DNA from 4 places in the Streptomyces sp. NPDC004111 genome. Region 3 is predicted to be linked to each of the others. Evidence: riboswitches for the same ligand, from Rfam matches in the RefSeq annotation. Region 3 holds a riboswitch; each other region holds the start of a gene.
What was found. Region 3 has a riboswitch for cobalamin ahead of metE (5-methyltetrahydropteroyltriglutamate--homocysteine S-methyltransferase). Riboswitches for the same ligand answer to the same signal wherever they lie in the genome.
Positions count from the first base shown of each region.

Region 1: linked by a shared signal. The riboswitch ahead of ACFYVL_RS25930 (ribonucleoside-diphosphate reductase subunit alpha) and the one ahead of metE (5-methyltetrahydropteroyltriglutamate--homocysteine S-methyltransferase) in region 3 are both predicted to bind cobalamin.
Region 2: linked by a shared signal. The riboswitch ahead of ACFYVL_RS03835 (FecCD family ABC transporter permease) and the one ahead of metE (5-methyltetrahydropteroyltriglutamate--homocysteine S-methyltransferase) in region 3 are both predicted to bind cobalamin.
Region 4: linked by a shared signal. The riboswitch ahead of ACFYVL_RS03430 (ribonucleoside triphosphate reductase) and the one ahead of metE (5-methyltetrahydropteroyltriglutamate--homocysteine S-methyltransferase) in region 3 are both predicted to bind cobalamin.

Region 1 is NZ_JBIAMU010000014.1:2,370-4,560, forward strand. Features, by position in the region: gene ACFYVL_RS25930 (ribonucleoside-diphosphate reductase subunit alpha) at 1-1,192, opposite strand, end outside; cobalamin riboswitch at 1,335-1,477, opposite strand; gene ACFYVL_RS25935 (GNAT family N-acetyltransferase) at 1,537-2,037, opposite strand; gene ACFYVL_RS25940 (YbdD/YjiX family protein) at 2,161-2,191, opposite strand, start outside.
Region 2 is NZ_JBIAMU010000001.1:860,445-862,635, forward strand. Features, by position in the region: gene ACFYVL_RS03835 (FecCD family ABC transporter permease) at 1-808, opposite strand, end outside; cobalamin riboswitch at 1,005-1,150, opposite strand; gene ACFYVL_RS03840 (DUF6461 domain-containing protein) at 1,235-1,873, shown strand; gene sigJ (RNA polymerase sigma factor SigJ) at 1,901-2,191, shown strand, end outside.
Region 3 is NZ_JBIAMU010000010.1:35,740-37,930, reverse strand. Features, by position in the region: gene ACFYVL_RS20370 (CoA-acylating methylmalonate-semialdehyde dehydrogenase) at 1-178, opposite strand, end outside; cobalamin riboswitch at 446-641, opposite strand; cobalamin riboswitch at 814-1,037, shown strand; gene metE (5-methyltetrahydropteroyltriglutamate--homocysteine S-methyltransferase) at 1,202-2,191, shown strand, end outside.
Region 4 is NZ_JBIAMU010000001.1:767,561-769,751, forward strand. Features, by position in the region: gene ACFYVL_RS03430 (ribonucleoside triphosphate reductase) at 1-1,169, opposite strand, end outside; cobalamin riboswitch at 1,166-1,319, opposite strand; gene ACFYVL_RS03435 (NUDIX domain-containing protein) at 1,649-2,155, shown strand.

The DNA.
Region 1 (2,191 bases), on a different contig from region 3:
GGGCCGGCATCGACTTCTTGGCGAGCCCGGCGGCCTCCGCCTCGCGGTAGGCGGCGTCGAACTCCTCGCCCCACAGGTCCACCAGCTCGGGGACGTCGGCGGGGGAGAAGAGCGACCAGGTGCCGTCCTGGTCCACCCGGCGCATGAACTCGTCCGGGATCCAGTGGGCGAGGTTCAGGTTGTGGGTGCGGCGGGCGTCCTCGCCGGTGTTGTCGCGGAGTTCCAGGAACTCCTCGATGTCGGCGTGCCAGGTCTCCAGGTAGACCGCTGCGGCGCCCTTGCGCCGGCCGCCCTGGTTCACGGCGGCGACGGAGGCGTCGAGGGTCTTGAGGAACGGCACGATGCCGTTGGAGTGGCCGTTGGTGCCGCGGATCAGGGAGCCGCGGGCGCGGATGCGGGAGTACGAGAGCCCGATGCCGCCCGCGTGCTTGGAGAGCCGCGCGACCTGGTGGTAGCGGTCGTAGATCGAGTCCAGCTCGTCCTGGGGGGAGTCGAGGAGGTAGCAGGACGACATCTGGGGGTGGCGGGTGCCGGAGTTGAAGAGCGTGGGGGAGGAGGGGAGGTAGTCCAGCCGGCTCATCAGGCGGTACAGCGAGGCGACCTCGGCGAGCGCCCGCTCGCTGTCGTCCTCGGCCAGGCCGGAGGCCACGCGCAGCATGAAGTGCTGGGGGGTCTCGATCACCTTGCGGGTGATCGGGTGGCGCAGCAGGTAGCGGCTGTAGACGGTGCGCAGGCCGAAGTACTCGAACCGGTCGTCGCCGGCCAGGTCGATCAGTGCGTCGAGCGCCTGGGCGTGCCGGGCGACGAAGTCCGCCGTGCGGTCCGCGATGAGCCCTTCGCGGTGGCCGACGGCGACGGAGCCGGAGAAGGCGGTGACGCCCTGGCCGGCCGCCTCGTCGCGGATGGTGCGGGTGAGGAGGCGGGCGGCGAGGCGGGAGTACGCCGGGTCCTCGGAGATCAGTCCGGCGGCGGACTCGGTGGCGAGCTCCCGCAGTTCGGCGGCGTCCGAGCCCGCGTGGCGGCCGCGCAGGGCGGCGGCGGCGACCCGGCCGGGGTCGGTGTCGGGCAGGTCGGCGGTCAGGTCGGTCAGGGTGCGCAGGAGGGCGGTGCCGGGGGCGTCCTGACCGTCCTGCTCCTGGCCGCGGGGCTGACTCCGCTCGGCGGTGGCCGGGTCGACTGGCGCGATGGTCACGTGGGGGCTCTCCCTCGCTCGGCGCCGTGCCTGCGGGGGGAACGAGGGCGCGCGGGCGCACGGCTGCCCGGCAGGGGGCGCACGTCGCCTGGCGTCCACTGGCCCTACCGCGAGGCCCGGACGTATCGGTGTCCGGATCGGTCGAACCGGACGCGCTGTCGGCAGGTCCTCGGACTTTGGCGGTACGCAAAAGCGCACAGGGCATACCGTTGCGGGACAGTTCCGGATTCGCACCGGATTCCCCTGCGGCGACAGCGAGGACGAGCATACATGTGGGGGGTGGTTCGTGGCGCACCCACCACATGTTGTGTCGCGTGCCGCGGCCGTGAGCCGCCGGAGAGGCTCTAGAGAGCCTTCTCGTATGTGAAGAGGCCCAGTCCCGGCACCGGTTCCCAGTCCCTGCCGGGGGTCCGTACGAAGCCCAGGCGCTCGTAGATCCGGTGCGCGCCGCGCATCGCCGGCTGGGTCGACATCACCAGCCGTACGACCCCTTCCTCGGCCCTCGCGCGGGCGATGCAGGCCCGTACGAGGCTCTCGCCGGCCCCGCGTCCGCGGCCCGCGTGGGCGACCGCGAGCATCCGGAACTCGGCCTCGCCGGGGACGGCGATGTCCTGGAGGGGGCTGCCCTGGGGGGCGTAGGTGACGGTGCCCAGGAGGGTGCCGTCGGCGTCGACGGCGACCAGCAGCTCGGCCTGTGCGGCCCTGGAGGCGGCGTCGCGCAGTACGCCGAGGTACGGGTCCTGCGCGCCCCCGGAGAGGAGGCCGTCGTCGAGGTAGGCGCGGGCGGTGATGTCGCCCACTTCGGAGTGTTCGGCGGGTTCGGCGGGGCGGATGTGAATGTCCATGCCGGTGAGTGTGCAACGGCGAAGGCCCGGTGTCCCAGCCCTTTGTGAGGGGCGGGACACCGGGCCGGAGCGCCCGGGGAGGTCCGGCGCCGTCGTGGGCGGGGGACCTCCGGGCGAGGCGGCTCAGCAGCAGCGGAAGCCGTCGCGCGGGTCG
Region 2 (2,191 bases), on a different contig from region 3:
TCAGCCCGACGAACCCGATCGCCCCGCTGACCGCGACCACCGCGCCCGTCACGGCCGCCGACACCAGGAACAGCTCCTTGCGCAGCCGCTCCGGGTCCACGCCCAGCGCCGCCGCCGTCTCGTCGCCCATGGCCAGCGCGTTGAGCCTGCGCGCCGACCAGCCGAGGTGGACGAGCCCGCCGAGCACGGCGCCCGCCGCGACCGGTACGGAGGCCCAGTTGGCCCCGCCGAGACTGCCGAGCAGCCACATCATCGCGGAACGGGCCGCCTCGCCCCGCTCGGCGGCGAACACCATGAAGGTGGTGACGGCCGAGAACCCGTAGTACATCGCCGTCCCGGTCAGCACCAGCCGGAGCGGTGTCAGCCCGCGCGGCGTCCGCGCGACCGCGTACACCAGCACCATCGCCAGCAGCGCCGACACGAACGCGGCGCCCGACAGCGCCCACACCCCGAGCGCCCCGAACGCCCCGAAGATCAGTACCGCGTTGGCGCCGACGGCGGCGCCCGAGGAGATGCCCAGCACGAACGGATCGGCCAGCGCGTTGCGCACCATCGCCTGCACCGCGACCCCGATGGCGGACAGCCCCGCCCCGACCACGGCCGCCAGCACGGCGCGCGGGAAGCGCAGCTCCCAGACGATCGTGTACGCGGGCACCTCCTCCGGCGCGATGCGGCCACCGCTCAGCCCTGCCCACAGATAGCGCAGCACCTCGTCCCAGGAGAGCCCGGAGGCCCCGATCCCGGCCCCGCAGACGAGGGAGACCAGCAGCGCGCCGCCCAGCCCTCCGAGCAGCAGCGGCAGCGGCACCCGCCGGGAGTGCGCGGGCGGTCCGGCCGACCCGGGGTCGGGTCCGGAACCGGAATCGGCTCCGGTCGTGCGTATCGGGGACGACGTGGCCACAGGCGGGGATCGCTTTCGCCTCGGGCCGTGCACGTACGCAACCCAAGGGGCGGCCCGGACGCCGGGCGCCGGAACAGCACCTCATCGCAGTCCACGGCGAATTGACAGGAGCCTTCACCGCCACGGGTGATCGGGCTTACGGAGCCACCTGGGCTCCGCCTTACCGTTGCGGGTCAGCGCCGGACTTCGACCGGACTTCCCCCGTGGGGCGCTTGCAGCTTAACCGGTACGGCGCGGGGGCCCTCCGGCGGCTGCGGGCGCCGGAACGGCTTCGCCCGGTGGGACGGCGGGGCCGCGCACGGCGTTGTCGGTGGTGGCTGCGATGCTGGGGGCATGACCGACAGCACCGTTCCCACCACGACCGCCGCCGACTTCGCCTGGATCAGGGAGCAGTACGCGTCCCTGCTGGAGGCGTACTGCGTCACGCTGGTCGAGGCGATCACCCCCGAAGAGCTGCTCCGGGCGCTCGGCGCGGAGCCCGGGGAGCGGACGACGGGCGTGGAGGATCTGTGCGAACCCTCCTACGACGTATGGGACATGGAGGACGGCGAGCGGCTGCTCGTGGCGGCGGCCCCGGTCGGCGACTGGTCGCTGATGGTCGAGTACAACGGCTTCCTGGGCATCACCGACGAGGTCGCGCTCCCGCTGTCGCGCGGACGCACGGTGGTCTCGCACTTCCGCAACATCAACGCGGTGGACCACTTCAAGTGGTACCGGGACGGCACCACCCGCCTCCACTTCGAGCCGCTCTTCCCCCACCAGCGCGACGGCAGCCACCCCGACGAACTCCTCACCGCCATGCGGGAGTCCGGCTTCGACCTCAGCGACGCCGAGGACCGCCCCCGTCGCGGGCACACCGAAGCGGCCTTCGCCCTCGCACAGCGCATCACCGGCGTGGCCCCGACCCCGCTGCTGTTCGCCGGGGCGGAGTTCGTCGGCGGACTCGCGCAGCCGCCCCGCTCGTCCCGCTGAGCGGCCCGGCCTGGCATGCTGCGGGGTATGACCACGAAGGAAGCTGAAGCTGTCGCGGAGTTCGAGGCGCACCGGTCACGGCTCTTCTCGCTCGCGTACCGGATGCTGGGGTCCGCGAGCGAGGCCGAGGACATCGTGCAGGACACCTATCTGCGCTGGAGCGCGGCCGACGCCTCCGCCGTCCGTACGCCGGCCGCCTGGCTGACCAAGGTCATGACCAACCTCTGCATCAACCACCTCACCTCCGCCCGCGCCCGGCGCGAACGGTACGTCGGGCCCTGGCTCCCCGAGCCCGTGCTCACCGGCGCGGCGGCCGGC
Region 3 (2,191 bases):
CGGCCCATTCGCGCTGGGCGTCGGCGGCGTCGGTGACGGCCGCCTCGGTGTCGGCGCGGCCCGCGAGGGGTACGCGGGCCTGCACCGTGCCGGTGTTGGGGTCGTAGACGTCGCCGAAGAGGCCGGAGGTGCCGGCGGTGTGCTTGCCGCCGGTGAAGTGGCCGAGTTCACGGACCATGGGGTGCCTGCTCTCGTCAGGTGGGATCCGGGGAGGGCACGGCGGACCGCCGACGGGGCGCACGGGTGGGTGCGGGGCCGGCGGGCGTCGTGGGACAGCGGACGGGGGCGCCCGTACGGGGGACCGGGCGCGCGAGGGCCGTGCGGCCGGACGCCGGGTACGGGTGCCGCAGTCCTACGAGTGCGGGGTGAGTGGCGCGCGCTCCGCCGGACCACCGGGGCCGTGGGTACAAACCGGTGCCATGCGTGTCTGCTCCATCCTCGTGGAAAACACGGAACGTTCCGCGGCCGGTATCCTGACTCCCGGATCTCCGTGTGCCGCCCGCCTTCCCGACCGCCCCTGGCGGGGCCCGGTCAGTGGCGAGTGGTGACAGCACACTCCCCGGTCACAGTGGCGGGACCGTGCCGGATTCACACCGGCTTCCCTGCACCGCGGACCTTGTGCCACGAACATATAGTTGGACGTCCTAGTAAGTCCACCCCCTCCCCGGGGACTCCCCCGCCCGGCCCGCCGCACTCGCGCGCGCGGATCAACTGCCCTCCTGTACACAGGTGTTGGCCGTCCGGATCGCCGCAGGTGTCCCATGTCACCGTCCGGCATCCGAGCCGTGGTGCCCAAAAGCCGCTCCGGCGCCTACTGTGTGCGGTGCAGCTGGTTCGCCCTGTCCGCCAGGCAGGCGCGTCGCAAGAGGGAACCCGGTGGGAATCCGGGACTGCCCCGCAGCGGTGAGCGGGAACGACCGCCGTCATACGCACTGGGTCCGGCCAGGACCTGGGAAGCGACGGCCAGTAGGAATCCGCCGGAGTTCCGGTGGGTGTGCCCGCGAGTCCGAAGACCTGCCCGTTGCCCGCACGCGACCGATCGCGTGCGGATGTCCCGGTGACCTCGTGGGCGGGTCGGCGTACACAGCAGGCGGAGGACCGCGCTCGTCGCGCGCGGCACACTCCGTCCGGTTTCGTCATCCCTTCGCGTCCGCGTCCCGTCGCCGGGGCTCTCAGGAGTCGTCTCGCGAAGGAGATTTCCGTGACAGCGAAGCCCGCAGCCGCGGCAGCACGGTCCACCGTGCACGGCTACCCCCGCCAGGGTGCGCACCGTGAACTGAAGAAGGCCGTCGAGGGCTACTGGAAGGGCCGGGTCACCGCCGACGCCCTCCGCCGGACCGCACAGGACCTGCGCCGGGCGAACTGGCGCCAGTTGGCCGACGCCGGCATCCACGAGGTGCCCACCGGCGACTTCTCGTACTACGACCATGTGCTGGACACCAGCGTCATGGTCGGTGCCGTCCCCGACCGCCACCGCGCGGCCGTCGACGCCGACGCGCTCGACGGGTACTTCGCCATGGCGCGCGGCAACCAGGACGTGGCGCCGCTGGAAATGACCAAGTGGTTCGACACCAACTACCACTACCTGGTGCCCGAGCTGGGGCCCGGTACGGTCTTCACGGCCGACTCCACCAAGCAGGTCGCGGAGCTGACGGAGGCCCTCGCGCTGGGGCACCGCGCGCGACCCGTGCTGGTCGGCCCGCTCACGTACCTGCTGCTGGCCAAGCCCGCCCCCGGTGTGGCCGCGGACTTCGAGCCGCTCACCCTGCTCGACCGGCTGCTGCCGGTGTACGCGGAGGTGCTCGCCGACCTGCGGGCGGCCGGGGCGCAGTGGGTGCAGCTGGACGAGCCCGCCCTGGTCCAGGACCGCACCCCGGCCGAACTGAACGCCGCTTCGCGCGCCTACCGCGACCTGGGCGGGCTGAGCGACCGGCCGCAGCTCCTGGTCGCGTCGTACTTCGACCGGCTCGGCGACGCGCTCCCCGTGCTGGCCAGGGCCCCGATCGAGGGCCTGGCGATGGACTTCACCGGTCCCGCCGCCGCCAACCTGGACGCGCTGGCCGGCGTCGGCGGGCTGCCGGGCAAGCGGCTGGTCGCGGGCGTCGTCGACGGCCGCAACATCTGGATCAACGACTTCGAGAAGTCGCTGGGTGTCCTCGGCACCCTCCTGGGCCTCGCGGACCGGGTCGAC
Region 4 (2,191 bases), on a different contig from region 3:
TTGCGCAGGGTGCCCAGATAGCGCCTGGTGTACGGGAAGAGGCCCTGGTCGATCAGGTCCTGGACCGTCACCCGCTTGATCTCCAGGCTCTGCACGGCGAGTTCGAGGAGCCGGTCGAGCGCCGCGAACAGGCCCGCCTCGTCGCCCGGATGCAGATGTCCCAGCCGGGCGCAGTTGACGGTGACCACGCCGAGCGAGCCGGTCTGCTCGGCACTGCCGAACAGGCCGTTCCCCCGCTTCAGCAGTTCGGTGAGGTCGAGCTGGAGCCGGCAGCACATCGAGCGGACCATGCCGGGCTCAAGACCGGAGTTGAGGAAGTTCTGGAAGTACGGCAGTCCGTACTTCGCGGTCATCGCGAACAGCCGCGTGGCGTTCTCGCTCTCCCAGGGGAAGTCCCGGGTGATGTTGTACGTGGGGATCGGGAAGGTGAAGACCCGGCCCGCCGCGTCACCGGCCGTCATCACCTCGATGTACGCCCGGTTGATCAGATCCATCTCGGCCTGGAGCTCCCCGTACCGGAAGTCCAGCTCGACGCCGCCGATCACCGGCACCTGGTCGCGCAGGTCGGCGGGGCAGGTCCAGTCGAAGGTGAGGTTGGTGAACGGCGTCTGGGTGCCCCAGCGCGAGGGCACGTTGAGGTTGTGCACCAGCTCCTGCACGCACTGGTGCACCTGCGCGTACGACATGGAGTCCTGGCGCACGAACGGCGCCATGTACGTGTCGAAGGAGCTGAACGCCTGGGCGCCGGCCCATTCGTTCTGCAGGGTGCCCAGGAAGTTGACGATCTGTCCCACGGCGGAGGAGAAGTGCCGCGGCGGCGCGGAGTCGATCTGCCCCGCGACCCCGTTGAACCCCTCGGTCAGCAGGGTGCGCAGCGACCAGCCCGCGCAGTAGCCGGACAGCATGTCCAGGTCGTGGATGTGCAGGTCGCCCTCGCGGTGGGCACGGCCGACGGCCTCGGGATACACCTGGTCCAGCCAGTAGTTGGCGACCACCTTGCCCGCGGTGTTCAGGATGAGTCCGCCGAGCGAGTAGCCCTGGTTCGCGTTGGCGTTGACCCGCCAGTCGCTGCGGTCCAGGTACTCGGTCACCGAGTCCACGGCGTCGATCTGCGTCACGTCGGCCCTCCCACGAGGCGTCCGGGGTGTGTGCCTGCGGTCGCGCGGGATGCGCGGCCGGGGCCGGCAGGTATCGGACTCGGGCCCGTCCGCGGGCCCACACCGTTGCGGGGCAGCTCCGGATTCGCACCGGATTCCCTGTTTCCTCGGCCGCGCACACGAGGGGTGCGCCGACGCCGAACCGACCTTTAGGACACTACATCTTGTGCTGGTCCGACACGCCCGGTACGACATGTGGGGGTTCGTTGGGCCCGGAAGGTGAGGACCTTCGTCCCGGGCGAGGGGGGGGCAGGCCGTGCCCGGTCAGGTGCGGTCGGTCTCCTGCGCCCAGCGCCGGCTCCACGCGTCCAGCGGCGCCCGAGCAGGTCGAGCGCGGCCATGACCGGGCGGCCCGACTCCGAGCCCCGTACCGGTGTACCGGGGCGGGGCGGGCCGGCCGCCGTCCCGCCGTCGCCCCGCCCCGGTGCCCGGGGATCCGGCCGTCCCGTAAACCCGGTGGCCGTCGCGTGCCGTCTCGTTAGGCTGCCCGGATGTCCGAGATGGAGAAGTACTCCCGCCGTGCCGCCCGCGTTCTGCTCTTCGACGCCGCCGACCGTCTGCTGCTGCTGAAGTTCCGTGTCGACCCGGACGTGCCCGCCGGCGGCCACGGCTGGTGCGCGCCCGGGGGAGGGCTGGAGGACGGCGAGAGCGAGGCCGAGGCGGCGGCCCGGGAACTGCGCGAGGAGATCGGCCTCGCGGTGACCCCGGAGGCGGTCGGGCCGAAGGTCGCCCTGACCGCCGGGTACGCCGACCTCGGCTGGGCGGAGGGGATGTTCCAGGACAACTTCTTCCACCTCAGGGTGACGGGCCACCAGGTGGATGTCAGCGGCCAGGGGGCCGAGGAACTGCGATACCACGCCGGGCACCGCTGGTGGACGCTCGACGAACTGGCCGCCAGCACCGAGCGGATCCACCCTCTCGGCCTGTCCGGCCTGGCGCGCGATCTGGTCGCGGGCCGGATACCGGCCGAGCCGGTGCGACTGCCCTGGCACCACTGAGGCCGCCCGCCGCACCCGCCGCATCCGGCTCGTGGA